Regions from separate parts of the Micromonospora sp. BQ32 genome, predicted to be linked through region 2. Evidence: riboswitches for the same ligand, from Rfam matches in the RefSeq annotation. Region 2 holds a riboswitch; each other region holds the start of a gene.

Region 1 (3,568 bases), on a different contig from region 2:
ACACGGCCATCGTGTTCGGGGTGCCGTCTGGGCGGAGCGCGATGTCGTTGACCAGCGGCGCGTCCGCGGACGGCGCGCTGCGCAGCACCACCGCCGAGGAGCCGCGCGGCGCGCACGGCACGCCCGCGGTGACGCAGCCGATGAACGCCGGCTGGTTGGTGGCGTAGTCCGGGTCGATCCGGACCAGCCCGGTGGCCGGGGTGCCGGTGTCCAGTCGAGGGGCGTGCAGCAGGTCGAAGTAGTGCGTCCAGTCCCAGTACGGGCCCGGATCCCAGTGCATCCCCCGCACGGTCGAGGCGACGGTGCCGGGCACGTTGTCGTGGCCGATGATGTGCTGACGGTCCAGTGGGATGCCGAGCCGCAGCGCCAGATGCCGGACCAGCTTCGCCGAGGTCCGGTACATCGCCTCGGTGTACCAGGTGCCCTGCGCCGCGAAGCCCTCGTGTTCCAGCCCGATCGACTTCGCGTTGACGTACCAGTTGCCGGCGTGCCAGCCGACGTCCTTGGTCCTCACATGCTGGGCGATGTGCCCGTCGACCGAGCGCAGCGAGTAGTGCCAGCTCACGTAGGTCGGATCCTGGACGAGTTGCAGCGTGGTCGCCCAACTCGCCTCGGTGTCGTGGATGACGATGTACTCGATCTTCTGCCGTGCGGGCCGGTCGGACAGGTCGTGGTTGCCGTAGTCCCCGTCGCCGAACGCCTCGTAGGGTGCCGGGATCCACTCGCAGGAGATGGTGCGGGGGCACTCCACCCCGTCCGGGCGGGCCAGCCGGCGCAGGCCCAGCCTGTCCAACCAGGAACGCTCGGGGCGCACCGCACGGGCCGGCAGGGTGACCCGCTGGCCGTCGTCGGTCACCCGGGACTGGCCTGCGACGATGGTGGTGAAGACCTCGTCGGCGAAGGCCGCGGCGGCGTCGGCGCTGTCCGCGCCGGAGTAGCGGGCCACCGCGCCGTACCAGGCGGCCGGGTCGGTGCCGGCGCCGACCGGCGCACCCAGGTCCCGTTGGTACGCGCTGAGCAGCGCGGCCCCACCCCGGATGTTGAGGCCCGTGTCGGTGCGCAGTGCCTCGGGAGTGGTGCCGGTCAGCGCGGCGGCGGCGTCCACGGTCTGCAACGCGGCGGTGGACGGCGCGGGGGCCTCGACCGACCGGGGTGCGGGCACCCGGGCGGGACGGGAATCGTCGCCGCGGGGGTCCTCGGCGCCGGCGTCGTGGTGACCACCCCCGGGTAGGGCGGCCACGTGCCGCGCGTCGGTCAGGTGCATCGGGCCGTAGCCGCCACTGGTGCTCGGTGTGCCGGCGTTGGTGTCCCAGCGCGACTCCAGGTAGGAGACGCCGAGCAGCACGACGGTCGGCACCCCGTACTCGGTGGCCGCGGCGGCGTACTGCTGCTGGCGGTCGGTCGTGGGCGCGGCGGCGGCCGGGCCGGCGGAGAGTGGCACCGTGGTCGCGGCGGCGACCACGGTGGCGGCGAGCAGGGCACGCCAGCCGGCCGACAGGGTTGGATGGTGCATCGAACCCCCTAGATTCTCGCGGAGTGAGGTCAGGTCACCATCGCGCCGCCCGGGAGGTCAGGTCAATACCTTTCCATCTATCTACGTCAGCGGAAAGAATTCTTCACACACGGTCGGTCGTCTCGTCCAATCGGTACGGAGTGTCACGGCCGCACGGGTTGCGGATCGGTAACGAGCGTCTCTACTCTGGTCATTCGTCGGCCCGACAGCAGCTCCGCCCAGCCCGGGCGGTAACGGACCGACACCGCCGAGTCGTTTCCGAGCGAACCGGGGACCCAGGTCCCTCGGGGTGAATCCGCAGCCACTGCGGTAGGGCGCCGACTTCCCGCCCGAACCCGTCAGCTAACCCGGTAGGCGGTCAGGAAGAAGGAGTACGGAACCCCGGTGGCACTCCATGCCCCGCGGCCGTCGTCCGAGCGGCCGGCATCAGCCGGCCCGGCGTCGATCGTGCCGCGCCCACGCTGGTCCCGCTTCACCACCGCACTCGCCGCGCTGGCCGGCATCGCCGTCGTCCTGACCGGCAGTGCCACGGCGGCCCACGCCGACCCGTCCGTCGCCGAGATCGAGCGCCAGATCGACGCCGACTGGAACAAGCTCGAACCGATCATCGAACGGCACAACGCCACCCGCACCGACCTCGCCGCGAAGCGCAAGCAGGCCGACGCGCTGGCCGCCCGGATCACCCCGCTGGAGCGCCAGGTCGACGCCGCGATGGACAAGGTCAGCGCCCTGGCCGTACGCGCCTACAAGGGTGAGAACGTCTCGACCGTCAACGCGGTGCTGGGCAGCCGGTCGCCCAGCGAGGTGGTCGGCCAGCTCGAAATGCTCGACCGCTTCGCACACAACCAGCAGAAGGACGTACGCCAGGTGGCCGACCTGCGCGACCAGTTGGCCGCGCAGAAGGCGCCGCTGGACGAGATGGTGGCCCAGCTGACCCGCACCGAGGCTCAGTTGGCGGCGAAGAAGAAGCAGATCAACGAAGAGATCGACCGCCTGCAGAAGCTGCGCCTCAAGGTGTACGGCAACGGCGGCGGCGGTCCGCTGCGCCCGGCGCCCTGCCCGGGTAGCTACCCCGGCGGCGCCGCGGGCACCGCGGTCAAGTTCGCCTGCGCGCAGATCGGCAAGCCCTACGTCTGGGGTGCCGAGGGTCCGAACTCGTACGACTGCTCCGGGCTGATGCTGGCCGCCTGGGCGAAGGCCGGCGTGTCGCTGCCGCACAACGCCGCCGCGCAGAGCCGCGTCACCAAGGACGTCAGCAGGGGCGACCTGCGCCCCGGCGACCTGGTCTTCTACTACAGCGACATCCACCACGTCGGCATGTACGTCGGCGACGGTTGGGTGGTGCACGCCTCGCAGGCCGGTCAACCGGTCAAGATGAAGAAGGTCGACGACGGCCCGATCCACAGTTACGGCCGCCCAGGCTGACTCTGGATGTTCGGAGGGCCCGTCGCGATCCGTCGCGGCGGGCCCTCGTCGTCCTGGTTCTAGCGGGTCGGCCAGGTGCGCCAGTGCTGCCAGGCGCGGCTGGGCGTCGGCCCCCGCTGGCCCTGGTAGCGCGAGCCGTAGACCACCGAGCCGTACGGGTGCTCGGCCGGCGAGGAGAGTCGGAAGATGCAGAGCTGCCCGATCTTCATGCCCGGCCACAGGGTGATCGGCAGGTTCGCCACGTTCGAGAGTTCCAGCGTCACGTGACCGGAGAAGCCCGGATCGATGAAACCGGCGGTGGAGTGGGTGAGCAGCCCGAGCCGGCCCAGGGAGCTCTTGCCCTCCAGTCGGCCGGCGAGCTGGTCACCCAGCGAGATGACCTCCAGCGTCGAGGCGAGCACGAACTCCCCCGGGTGCAGCACGAACGGCTCGCCGTCGGGCACCTCGACCACCGAGGTCAGGTCGTCCTGCTGCATGGCGGGATCGATGTGGGTGTAGAGGTGGTTGTTGAAGACCCGGAACAGCCGGTCGAGTCGGACGTCGATGCTGGACGGTTGGACCAGGGTGGGCTCGAACGGCTCCAGGCCCAGCGTGCCGGCCTTGATCTCGGAGACCAGGTCGCGGTCGGAG
Region 2 (3,568 bases):
GAGCCCGCGACCAGGCGTTGGGTCGGCGCAAGCGACACGATTTCACGCTCACCACGAACTACCGCAACTCGGCGGAGATCTTCGCGGTGGCGGCGGCGGAGATCCGTCGGCTCTACCCCGACCTGCCGCTGCCGACCGCCGTCCGCTCCACCGGGGTCGAGCCGGTCGAGCTGGTGGTGCCCCCGACGGGGCTGGAGACCGCGACCGTGGAGGCCGCCACCGGCCTGCTGGCCGAGGTGGAGGGCACGGTCGGGGTGATCACGCCGGTTCCCCGCCGGGACGAGGTCGCCGGTTGGCTCGGCGCGCTGGGCGGCGCGAGGTTGCAGGTGGTGACCAGCCTGGAGGCCAAGGGCATGGAGTACGACGGGGTGGTGCTGGTCGCCCCGAGCGAGATCCGGGCGGACCCGGGTGCCGGGGTACGCACCCTGTACGTGGCGCTCTCCCGGGCCACCCAGCGGCTCACCACCATCGACCCGACCGGCTGACCTGCGTGGGACTGCCGCCGGCGACAGGCACTGCCCGTACACTTGCACACATAGCGATGTGAGCATACATTTGACCGGGTCCCGACCAGCGGCGGAAGGTGATTCTCGTGGGCGCAGGTCATGACCACCACCATGGGTCCGTCGCCAATGCCGCACACCAGCACCGGGGTCGACTCTGGGCGGCATTCGGGCTGCTCGCCACCCTGATGGTGGTCGAGGCGGTGGCCGCCCTGCACACCGGCTCGCTCGCCCTGCTCTCCGACGCCGGGCACATGTTCACCGACGTACTCGGCATCGGCATGGCGCTCGCCGCGATCACCGCGACCCGGCGGGCCACCGGCGACCCACAGCGCACCTTCGGGCTCTACCGACTCGAGGTACTCGCCGCACTGGCCAACGCCGTCCTGCTCTCCGGCGTCGCGATCTACGTGGTGATCGAGGCGATCCGCCGTTTCGGCGACCCGCACCAGGTCATCGCCGGCCCGATGCTCGCGGTGGCCGTGCTCGGTCTGCTCGCGAACATCGTCGCCTTCGCCCTGCTGCGCGCCGGGGCCCGGGAGAGCATCAACCTCCAGGGCGCCTACCTGGAGGTGCTCGGCGACCTGCTCGGCTCGCTCGGCGTCATCGGGGCGGCGCTGCTCATCACCGTCACCGACTGGTGGTGGGCCGACCCCCTGGTCGCGGTCGCCATCGGCGTGTTCATCCTGCCGCGCACCTGGCGGCTGGCCCGCGCCGCCATCCGCATCCTGGTGCAGGCCGCCCCGGAGCACCTCCAGGTGACCGCCGTGCACGACCGACTGGCCGCGGTCCCCGGTGTCGTCGAGGTGCACGACCTGCACGTCTGGACGCTCACCTCGGGCATGGAGGTGGCCTCCGCACACCTGACCATGGCACCCGGTGCGGAGGTCGGCGCGGTGCTCACCGCGGCGCGTACGGCCCTGCATGACGATTTCCGCATCGAGCACGCGACGTTGCAGATCGAGCCCGGCGCCACCTCCGGAGCGTGTGGCTCCATCGAGTGGTGACGGGGCCTTTCGGGGCCTTCCTCCACTTTCGCCGCAAATTTCCGTGGTGACGCACGCACCGTCCGTCACATTGGCTGCAGCCGCCCCACCGGCACCGGTAGGCTCGGTCCCGGCCTCCACCAGGCGGCGCCCTCCCGGCGCCGGTGGCGGTCGCCGCCTAATCGCCCACCTGGGCGAACCGGGGAACCATGTTCCTGGGGTGCATCCGCGTCAGCGGTAGGGATCTTCCGTCCCGAACCCGTCAGCTAACCCGGTCGGCGGCTGACGGAAGGACATGCGCAGTGGCACCAGCACGACCACCCGCCGCCCGACTGGCGGCCCTGATCGTCGCGATGTTCGCCCTCGGCGTCGCGCTCCCGGCCGGCACCGCCTCGGCCGCTCCCCCGACCGGCCAGCGAGCCGCCGCACCCAACTCCGACGAGGAGGGCGGCACCCCGGCGTTGCGCGCCCAACTCGAGGCGGCCAGCAAGGGCTACCTGGACGCGAAGCGCGCCCTGGACAGCTCCGTACGACGGCAGCAGCAGCTCGCCGGCCAGCTGAAGACCATCGAGGTCGAGATCGACCAGCGCAGCGGCAAGGTCGGCGAGATCGCCGAGGTGGCGTACCGCACCGGCCGGCTCGGTGCGATGTCGGCGCTGCTCAACAGCAACACTCCCGAAGGCTTCATGGACCGGGCGGCCGCGCTGGACGCGGTGGCCGCCAACGAGGACCGGGTGCTGCGTGACCTGTTGGCCAGCAAGGACCAGGCCAACCGCACCCGGGTTGCCCTGGACGGCGAGATCAACGAGCAGCGCAAGCAGGTCGCGGTAATGGCCAAGCGCAAGGAACAGGCCGAACGGGCCCTGACCGTGGCCACCACCCCCAAGCCGCAGACCACCGCCGACGCCGGTTCCAACCGGGGCACCTCCACCGCCAACGCGAAGGCCGCGCCGCGTAACTCCGACGGCTCCTGGCCCTCCGAGTCGTGCAGCGTCAACGACCCCACGCCGGCCAACGGCTGCATCACCCCCCGCACCCTGCACGCGCTCAACCAGGCCAAGGCCGCGGGCTTCACCCGGTACGTCTCGTGCCACCGCCCCAGCGGCTCCGGTGAGCACCCGAAGGGCCGGGCCTGCGACTTCGCGGCGCAGAAGAACGGCTTCGGCGGCAACGCCACCGGTGGCGACAAGACCTACGGCAACAACCTGGCCGCGTACTTCATCCGCAACGCGGACCGGCTCGCCGTGCTCTACGTGATCTGGTACAGGCAGATCTGGCTGCCCAGCAGCGGGTGGAAGTCGTACAGCGGGGCGAACGGCACCCCGTCCACCGACCACACCAACCACGTACACCTGTCGGTCTACTGACCCACGCGTTGTGATGCCTGTGAGTCATCGTGATGACTCACAGGCATCACGTGCGTCCGGGGCCGGGCTACGTCGCCGGGCGTACCCCTGATGTCGTCGCTCGTCGGACGACCCGGCCGGGGTCGGCGGGCAGCATCGCGGTATGCCTCGGATCCGACCCACCACCCGCAAGGCGCTACTCACCCTGCACCTCGTCACCTCGCTTGGCTGGCTGGGCACCGACCTGGTGCTGCTCACTCTCGGCATCGCCGTGCAGCGGGGCGCCGACCCGGCGGTGGTCTATCCGGTGACCGCCCTGGTCGGCACGGTGCTGTTCGCGCCGCTGAGCGTCCTGGTCTGGCTGATCGGAGTCGCCAGCTCGCTGCTCACCCCGTGGGGCCTGCTGCGCCACCGCTGGGTGCTGGTCAAGCTCGTGCTCACCACGGTGATGGTCGGGCTGGTGCTGTTCCTGCTCACCCCGAACCTGCGCCACGCCGGAGCGGTGGGCCCTGCCCTGCCCGCAGGTGATCGCGCCGACCTGGTCATCGCGCCGGCGGTGTCCACCAGCCTAATGATCATCGCGACGGTGCTGTCCACCTACAAACCATGGGGCCGGCGGCCCGCCGCCGGAACCACCCGCACGAACCGGGATCGCGCTGCCACCACGGTCTAGCTGCCTGCGCCGCCTGTGCGCATGGGCTCCGCACCCAGGACGGGCCGTTGCGTCAGGTGC
Region 3 (3,568 bases), on a different contig from region 2:
GCCCGGCCGGCGGAAAGCCGGCTTGACCAGGCCAGATGTGTCGAGACGAGGTGCGGGATGAGTCATACCGGGAGCTCCGGCGGTCAGCCGGGTTCGCAGCGGACCACCGACCGGGCCACCGCGCTCAGCGAGCCGACCCGGGCGTACGCCGAGCTGGTCGCCGGCAATCGGCGCTTCGTCGATGGCGCCCCCCGCCACCCCAACCAGGATGCCGGGCGCCGGGCCGCCGTGGCCGACGGGCAACACCCGTTCGCGGTGATCGTCGGCTGCTCCGACTCACGGCTGGCCGCTGAGATCATCTTCGACCGGGGTCTGGGCGACCTGTTCGTGGTGCGCACCGCCGGGCACACCGCCGGCCCCGAGGTGCTCGGCAGCGTCGAGTACGCGGTGACCGTGCTCGGCACCCCGCTGGTGGTGGTGCTCGGCCACGACTCGTGCGGTGCGGTGCAGGCCGCCCGGGAGTCCGCCGCGACGGGTACCGCACCGAGTGGCCATCTGCGCGCGGTGGTCGACGCCGTGCTGCCCAGCCTGCGCCGGGCCGAGGCCGAGGGCGTGGACGACATCGACGGCATCGTCGACATCCACATCGCACAGACCGTCGAGACGTTGCTCGGGCAGTCCCCGGTGCTGGCCGACGAGGTGGCGCGGGGGCGGTGCGCGGTGGTGGGGGTGTCCTACCGACTCGCCGCCGGAGCGGTGCGCCCGGTGGCCGCCGTGCCGGCCGGCTTCGCGACGTTGGACCGCCCGGCCGGATCGCCCGAGCCGACCGGCCCGGCCGCCGCTGCCACCGTCTGACGCGACGAGGGCCGCTCCGCGTCACGCGGAACGGCCCTCGATGGGGATCGTGCGGGTCAGAGCAGCGACATGTGGACGTGGTCGGTGTGGTTCGACGGCCCGCTGTACGAACTCCAGCCGGTGGCCGGGAACCAGATCTGCCGGTTCCAGATCACGTAGTAGATGCCGAGCCGGTCGGCGTTACGGATGAGGAACGCGGCGACGTTGTTGCCGTACGTCCGGGTGTCGTTGTTGTGCCACGGGGAGAACCCGCTCTTCTGTAGCGACCAGTCGCAGGCGCGGCCCTTCGGGTGCTCCCACGGCCCGCCGGGGCGGTAGCAGCCGACGAACCGGTTGAAGCCGGCCGCCTTGACCTCCTTGTACGCGTGCAGCGTGCGCGGCGTGACGCAGCCGGACGTGGTGGGGTCGTTCTCGCTGCACGACTGGGGCTTCCAGTCACCGTCGGCCGTGCGACCCGGGCCGATCTTCGCGACCTTGGAGGTGGCATCCACCAGGCCGCCGGTGAAACCCTTGCCGCCGACGAGGGAGAGCGCCTTGTCGGCCTCGCTCTTGCGCTTCGCCATCAGGGCGGTCTGCTTCTGCTGCTCGCGGACCTCGGTGTCGAGGGCCAGCTTGGCCTGCTCGGCGCGGGCCTTCACCGCGTTGACCTCGGAGAGCTTCTTCTCGTTGACCATGTTTATCTCGTCGAGCATCCCGGCGCGCCGGACGAACGAGTCGGGCGCTTCGCTCTCCAGCAGCATCGCGACCGCGCCGATCCGGCCGGTCCGGTACGCCTGGGCGGCGATCTGCCCGACCTGCGGGGCCAACGCGTCCAGGTCGGCCTTGGCCCGGTTGACCTCTGCGGCCAACTCGCCCTGTCGCTTCTTGGATTTGTCCAGCTTGGACTTGGCGGCGGAGTAGTCGCGGTTGGCCTGCTCGATGACGTCGTTGAGCAGCTTGGGCTCGCCGTCCTCCTCGTGCCCGGACGGTGTGGGGTTCGTCGGAGCGGCGTTCGCTGGGAGCGGCCCGGCGAGCACGGTCAGTGCGGCGATCACGGCCACCACGGGAGTCAACCAGCGGCGTAGGGGTGCCGTCACAATGTTCCCTTCCGTCGACCGCCGACCGGGTTAGCTGACGGGTTCGGGGCGGAAGTGGCCCCTACCGCTGACGCGGATTCACCCCAGGTACCTGGGTCCCCGGCTCGCCGGTTGGCGATTGGGCGGTGGCACCGCAGGCGCCGCTTCGCGCCTTCATCGGTAACCGGCAGCGAGGTTACCCGAGAGTCGACCGGGTGAGCTACGCCTGGATGCCGACCAAAAGTGTCATTTCGCCATAGCGTTGAGTGACCAGTGACGTGGTTCTCAGGGTGGATGCCCGATCTGGTCACGCTGAGGAGTGTCACCATGCCGTATCCGTGCTCCTGTTCGACTCCGGCCACCGGTCGGTGGCCTCGGATGGGGGTGCGGTCCGCGTCCGGTCCGGCTCGTCGGAGCCGGTCGTTCGCGGTGAGATGAGAGCGGCCAGTGCCTCCGAGCGGTCCGGCTGGGGCCGGGACGACGCGGCGTCGGTGGACGGCGTCGCACCGGTGCGCCCGGCGGCGGTCACCACCGCGGCCAGTCCGGTGGTCAGCGGCACGGCGGCGATCAGACCGAGGGTGGCGACCGCGCTGCGGACGATCTCCTGCGCGAGGAACTCACTGGTGAGGATCTGCCCGATCGGCCGCGAGTCGGCGGTGAGCAGGAGTAGCAGGGGCAGCGACGCGCCCGCGTACGCCAGCACGATGGTGTTCACAGTGGAGGCGATGTGCGCGCGGCCGACCCGGGTGGCCGCCCGGTACAGCTGCAACCGGGTCAGGCCGGGGTTGGCGTTCGCCAGCTCGGTGACGGTGGCCGCCTGGGTGACTGTCACGTCGTCGAGCACCCCGAGCGATCCGATGATGATCCCGGCGAGCAGCAGACCGTGCAGGTCCACGTCGCCCTGGAACATCGACAGGGTGGTGGCGTCTTCGCTGCCGAAGCCGGTGAGGTGGGTGGCGGCCGTGGCGATGGTGGCGAGGACGCCGGTCAGCACCAGACTGCCCAGGGTGCCGAGCACCGCGACCGAGGTCTGTGCGGTTACCCCGTGCGTGAGATAGAGCACCACGAACATGATCAGGGCCGCGCCGACCACCGCCACCAGCAGTGGTGACCTGCCGGCGCCGATGCCCGGCAGCACGAAGGTGAGCAGGATGGCGAAGCTGGCGGCCAATCCGGCGAGCGCGGCCAGGCCCCGCCATCGACCGAACGCGACGATCGCGGCCGCGAAGACCACCGCCAGCCACACCATCGGGGTGCCGCGTTGGTGCTCGGCGATGTTCCAGTTGCTGGTGGTGGGATCGGTGGGATCGGCCAGCTCGACCAGGATGACCTCGTCGCCGACCTCGACCCGGGGTGCGCCGGGTCCGTCGGGAACCGGTGTCTGTACCTGCTGGCCGGCGGTCGGCCCGTCGTCCACCCGGACGTCGACCGTGCCGCACCGCCCGTCGCCGACCCTCGGCGTGCCCTCGGGAACCGACGGCGCCGGCGGGCACGGCTCGCTGACCACCCGGGTGACCGTGCCGGGGTAGCGCGGCACGTCCGCACCACCGTCGGTCTGCGGTGACCCGCCGCGCGGCCAGAGCAGCACCGCGGCGAGCACGGTGGCGACGAAGAGGGGTACCACCGTCATGACAAGGATCCGTCGCACCCTCGGTGAGGCGGACGGAGCAGGGCGGGTGTGGTCGGAACCCAAGGCGAGACTCCCAACGATCCGGTGC
Region 4 (3,568 bases), on a different contig from region 2:
CGCTGGGCGACGCGGGTGCTGACCAGCCTCGCCGTCGTCGCGGCCCTGGCGCTCGGCGCAGGCCCGGCCACGGCCGCCGGGTCAACGGCCGGCCCGGTGTCACCGCCGAGCGCGGTGCCGGCCTCGGTCGCCGCCGGGTCGCTGGCGGCCTCCTGCCGGCACGCCGGGGCGCTCAGTGCGACCCGCCCGGCCTCGGCGATACCGCCGGAGGCCACCGAGGAGTCGGTACCGGCATGGTCGGTCGACACGCCGGTGACGCTCCCCGGCGATCAGGGCACCACCGCGACCGGCGCGCTGCCGGTCCGCGCGGCCGAGTCTGACCGGCTGCCCCTCGTCGAGGGTTCGAGCAGTCGGGCTTCCCGGGCTCCACCCGGGCGCTGAGCCACCGGGACGACCCGTCCCATCGCCGCGCCCCGTCGACCCACCGCTTCCCACCCCGCCGGCCCCTGGCCCACCGTGGCCCGCCGGCGCGGCTCCCATCGCACTGCTCTCTCCCCGAGGTGCCGACCATGGAGACCGTCGTCTTCTACCAGTTCGTGACCGAGGTGCCGCAGGCCGCCGCCATCTGGTCGACGCTGTTCCTGCTGACCCTGGGCCTCCTCACCGTGCTGGCCGCCCGTCCCGAACGGGACCGGCCCACGGACGAGCCGCTTCCGACCGTGCCCACCGCTCGGGAGCTGGCCGCCGCCGAGGTTGTCGACATGCGCCGTTACGCCGAGGAGGTGGCCGTCGCCGCGGCCGGCGCGGCCACCACCGCCCGGCGGCGACGCGCCGCCTGGCTGACCGCTCAGGAGCAGCTGGAGCGGGCCTGGACGGGGTACGACGAGGCGGACACCGCCGCGCGTCGCTTCGCGGGCGCCGGGGCGCTGCCCACCCCGCAGACCCCGCACACCCCCGCCGAGTACGCCGCCCGGGAACGCTATCTGCACCGCGCGGCGATGGCGGCGTACTGGCGGGGCGACCTGACCATGACGCAGCTCGGCGACGTGTTCGGGCACCGGCGCGGCTGGGATCCCCGGCGGCACCCGGTCGAGCAGGAGGTGCTGATCAGCCGGGTGATCCGGGATGCGCGGCTGGCCGACTACCAGGTGGCCGCCGGCCGTGAGCGGGCCGCCTGGCGCGACGCGGAGTTGGCCGCCGAGTCGGCTCGTACCCTCGCCGAGGAGGCGTATGCGGCGGCGGCCCGGCTGCGCCCGGCCCCGGTGCCCGCCCGCCGGACGGTGGTCAGGGCGTTGCGTCCCGCCGCCGTGGCACGGTGGCGCCCGGCCCGGGTGAGTTGAGCCCGATCCGTGATGTGAGGCCGGTCACCCAATTGCGGAATCGGACGGCCGGCGCGATCGGCGGCATTGTTCCCGCGATTATGGCCGCGTTCTTTGCGGCCTGTCCGGTTGTCGCCCGCAGACGTCGCCGTAACCGGTTGTCCCATCGAGTCACATCATCGGCAATACGCGCAGAAATTGTTGCCACGATTGAGGTTTACGCAGGTGAACCTGGCTTGGCAGGGGTGCGGAGTGACCAGTACTGTCGTCCCGTCCGGTGCGGTAACCGATCGCAAGACGCGACGCCGCACCGACCCGCTTAATCGTGATCAACGAACCGGGGACCCACCAGTAAGTCCGGGGTGAATCCGCGAGCCACGGCCCGCGGTAGGGCGATCTTCCCGCCCGAATCCGTCAGCTAACCCGGTAGGCGGTGTCGGAAGGAGTCACATCCTCGTGCAGCACCTTTCCACCCCTCGGTTGTTCCCTCGCCTCCACGGCGCGGCGGTGCACCCGCTCATTCGTCGCGTGACGGTGAGCTGACCCCCGGGTCATCGCCTTCCCCGCCCGGCCGCGCCGGGCGTTCCCCTGAGCGGTTCACCATCCGCGGACCACCGTCCGCGCGCTGGCGCCTGCCCGGATACCGGTCCGGCCCCGGTGTGCCGCTCTCCCCCGATCCGTGGAGGACCCCGTGAAGCACACCCTGAAGCGCCAGCTCCGCCGCCTCGCCACCGAGCGCCCGTACCAGATTGTCGCCGCCTCCGCCGCGGCCCTGGCGATCGCCACCACCACCGGCGCCCTGCTCACCACGGCCGATGACGCGCCGGCCGGTCAGCGCACCGCGACCACGGTCGCCGAGCTGCGCAGCGACGTCGCCGCCTCCCGCGGCGAGGTTCGGGACGCGTCCCCCCTTGCCAGCGCCGCGCCGACCACGGCCGCCCCGGCCACCAGTGCCGCGTCACCCGCCGCCAAGGCCAGCAGCAACCCGGACCTGACCCGGAAGCCGGAGCGGCCGAAGCCGCCCGCGACCAAGATCCTCGACTACGACTACGAGGCGCAGAACACTTACTACAACTGCGGCCCGGCGGCCACCCGCAACGCGCTCAGCGCCGCCGGCATCGACCGCACCCAGGATGAGCTCGGCGCCGAGCTGGGCACCACCGAGATGGGCACCAACTCGGCCGAGGACACCACCCGGGTCCTCAACGCCGAGGTGAAGGGCTCCCCGTACCGGACCCGGATGTTCCTCGGCGCACCCAGCCCGGCGCAGATGGACCGGCTCCAGGCCGACGTGGTGAAGGCCATCACCGACGGCCGGGGCGTGGTGGCCAACGTCGTCGGGGACGCCACCGACACCGACGGCGGCTGGCACTCCTACGGCGGCGGGCACTACATCGCCGTCGTGGGCTACAAGGACAACGGTCGCACCGTGCGGATCGCCGACTCGGCGAACCCGGCCGACTCGTCGTACTGGATCACCACCATCGACCTGGCCAACTGGATCGCCAGCCGGGGCTACTCCGCCTGACCCGGGCACGCTGACCGCCGCGGGCGCCGTCTCCCACAAGGGGCCGGCGCCCGCGGCGTTTCTCCGCGCGGTTCGCCGGTGGGCTGTCATCGACGACTCTCGTACCGGGCCGTGAACCGTGGGAGACTGCGGCCGTGGTGGAGAAATCGGGTGGTCACGCCGGTCGCAGGCCGGTCCTGCTGCTGCTGCACGGCATGGGGGCGACCGGGGACGTGTGGTTGCCCTGGGCGCCGTACCTTGAGCAGCACTGGCCCGGGCGGTGGCTGGCACCGGACCTCGCCGGCCACGGCTGGGCGCCGCCGCTGCCGTCGTACTCCTTTGTGGGCTTCGCCCAGCAGATCGCGCAGGCCCTCGCCCCCGACGACCGGCTGGTCGTGCTCGGGCACTCGCTGGGTGGCGTGGTCGGCCTGGCGCTGGCCGCCCGCGACGCCGGAACGCCGGTGGACGCGGTGGTCGGGCTGGGCATCAAGGCGGTCTGGTCACCCGCTGAGCTGACCCGCGCCGCCGAGGTCGCCGCCCGCCCGGTGAGCTGGTTCGCCAGCCGCACCGAGGCGGCTCGCCGCTACCTGCGGGTCTCCGGGCTGGCCGGCCTGGTCTCACCGGACCACCCGGTGGTGGACGCCGGGCTGCGCCAGGTCGACGGCCGGTGGCGCCTCGCCATGGACCCGACCGCCTTCGCCGTCGGCGAGCCCGACCTGGCCGCGCTGCTGGCGGCGACCGACGTGCCGGTGGTGCTGGCGCGTGGGGAGAACGACCCGATGGTCACCGACGAACAGCTCAA

Evidence for each region. A riboswitch is a leader RNA that binds a small molecule or an ion and turns the genes downstream of it on or off. The one in region 2 is predicted to bind cyclic di-AMP.
Region 1: it holds a riboswitch for cyclic di-AMP, as region 2 does, so the genes downstream of both, AC5L30_RS29620 (C40 family peptidase) here and AC5L30_RS26205 (coiled-coil domain-containing protein) in region 2, are expected to answer to the same signal.
Region 3: it holds a riboswitch for cyclic di-AMP, as region 2 does, so the genes downstream of both, AC5L30_RS05655 (coiled-coil domain-containing protein) here and AC5L30_RS26205 (coiled-coil domain-containing protein) in region 2, are expected to answer to the same signal.
Region 4: it holds a riboswitch for cyclic di-AMP, as region 2 does, so the genes downstream of both, AC5L30_RS07890 (C39 family peptidase) here and AC5L30_RS26205 (coiled-coil domain-containing protein) in region 2, are expected to answer to the same signal.

The regions. Positions count from the first base shown of each region.
Region 1 covers NZ_JCADBI010000022.1:3,885-7,452, reverse strand. Annotated here, with positions in the region: gene AC5L30_RS29625 (N-acetylmuramoyl-L-alanine amidase) at 1-1,513, opposite strand, end outside; cyclic di-AMP (ydaO/yuaA leader) riboswitch at 1,749-1,884, shown strand; gene AC5L30_RS29620 (C40 family peptidase) at 1,898-2,938, shown strand; gene dcd (dCTP deaminase) at 2,998-3,568, opposite strand, start outside.
Region 2 covers NZ_JCADBI010000016.1:101,201-104,768, reverse strand. Annotated here, with positions in the region: gene AC5L30_RS26215 (HelD family protein) at 1-485, shown strand, start outside; gene AC5L30_RS26210 (cation diffusion facilitator family transporter) at 593-1,510, shown strand; cyclic di-AMP (ydaO/yuaA leader) riboswitch at 1,655-1,786, shown strand; gene AC5L30_RS26205 (coiled-coil domain-containing protein) at 1,792-2,856, shown strand; gene AC5L30_RS26200 (hypothetical protein) at 2,999-3,508, shown strand.
Region 3 covers NZ_JCADBI010000002.1:442,550-446,117, forward strand. Annotated here, with positions in the region: gene AC5L30_RS05650 (carbonic anhydrase) at 58-795, shown strand; gene AC5L30_RS05655 (coiled-coil domain-containing protein) at 852-1,871, opposite strand; cyclic di-AMP (ydaO/yuaA leader) riboswitch at 1,876-2,006, opposite strand; gene AC5L30_RS05660 (YibE/F family protein) at 2,173-3,543, opposite strand.
Region 4 covers NZ_JCADBI010000003.1:192,942-196,509, forward strand. Annotated here, with positions in the region: gene AC5L30_RS07880 (hypothetical protein) at 1-381, shown strand, start outside; gene AC5L30_RS07885 (hypothetical protein) at 510-1,280, shown strand; cyclic di-AMP (ydaO/yuaA leader) riboswitch at 1,566-1,707, shown strand; gene AC5L30_RS07890 (C39 family peptidase) at 1,939-2,787, shown strand; gene AC5L30_RS07895 (alpha/beta hydrolase) at 2,922-3,568, shown strand, end outside.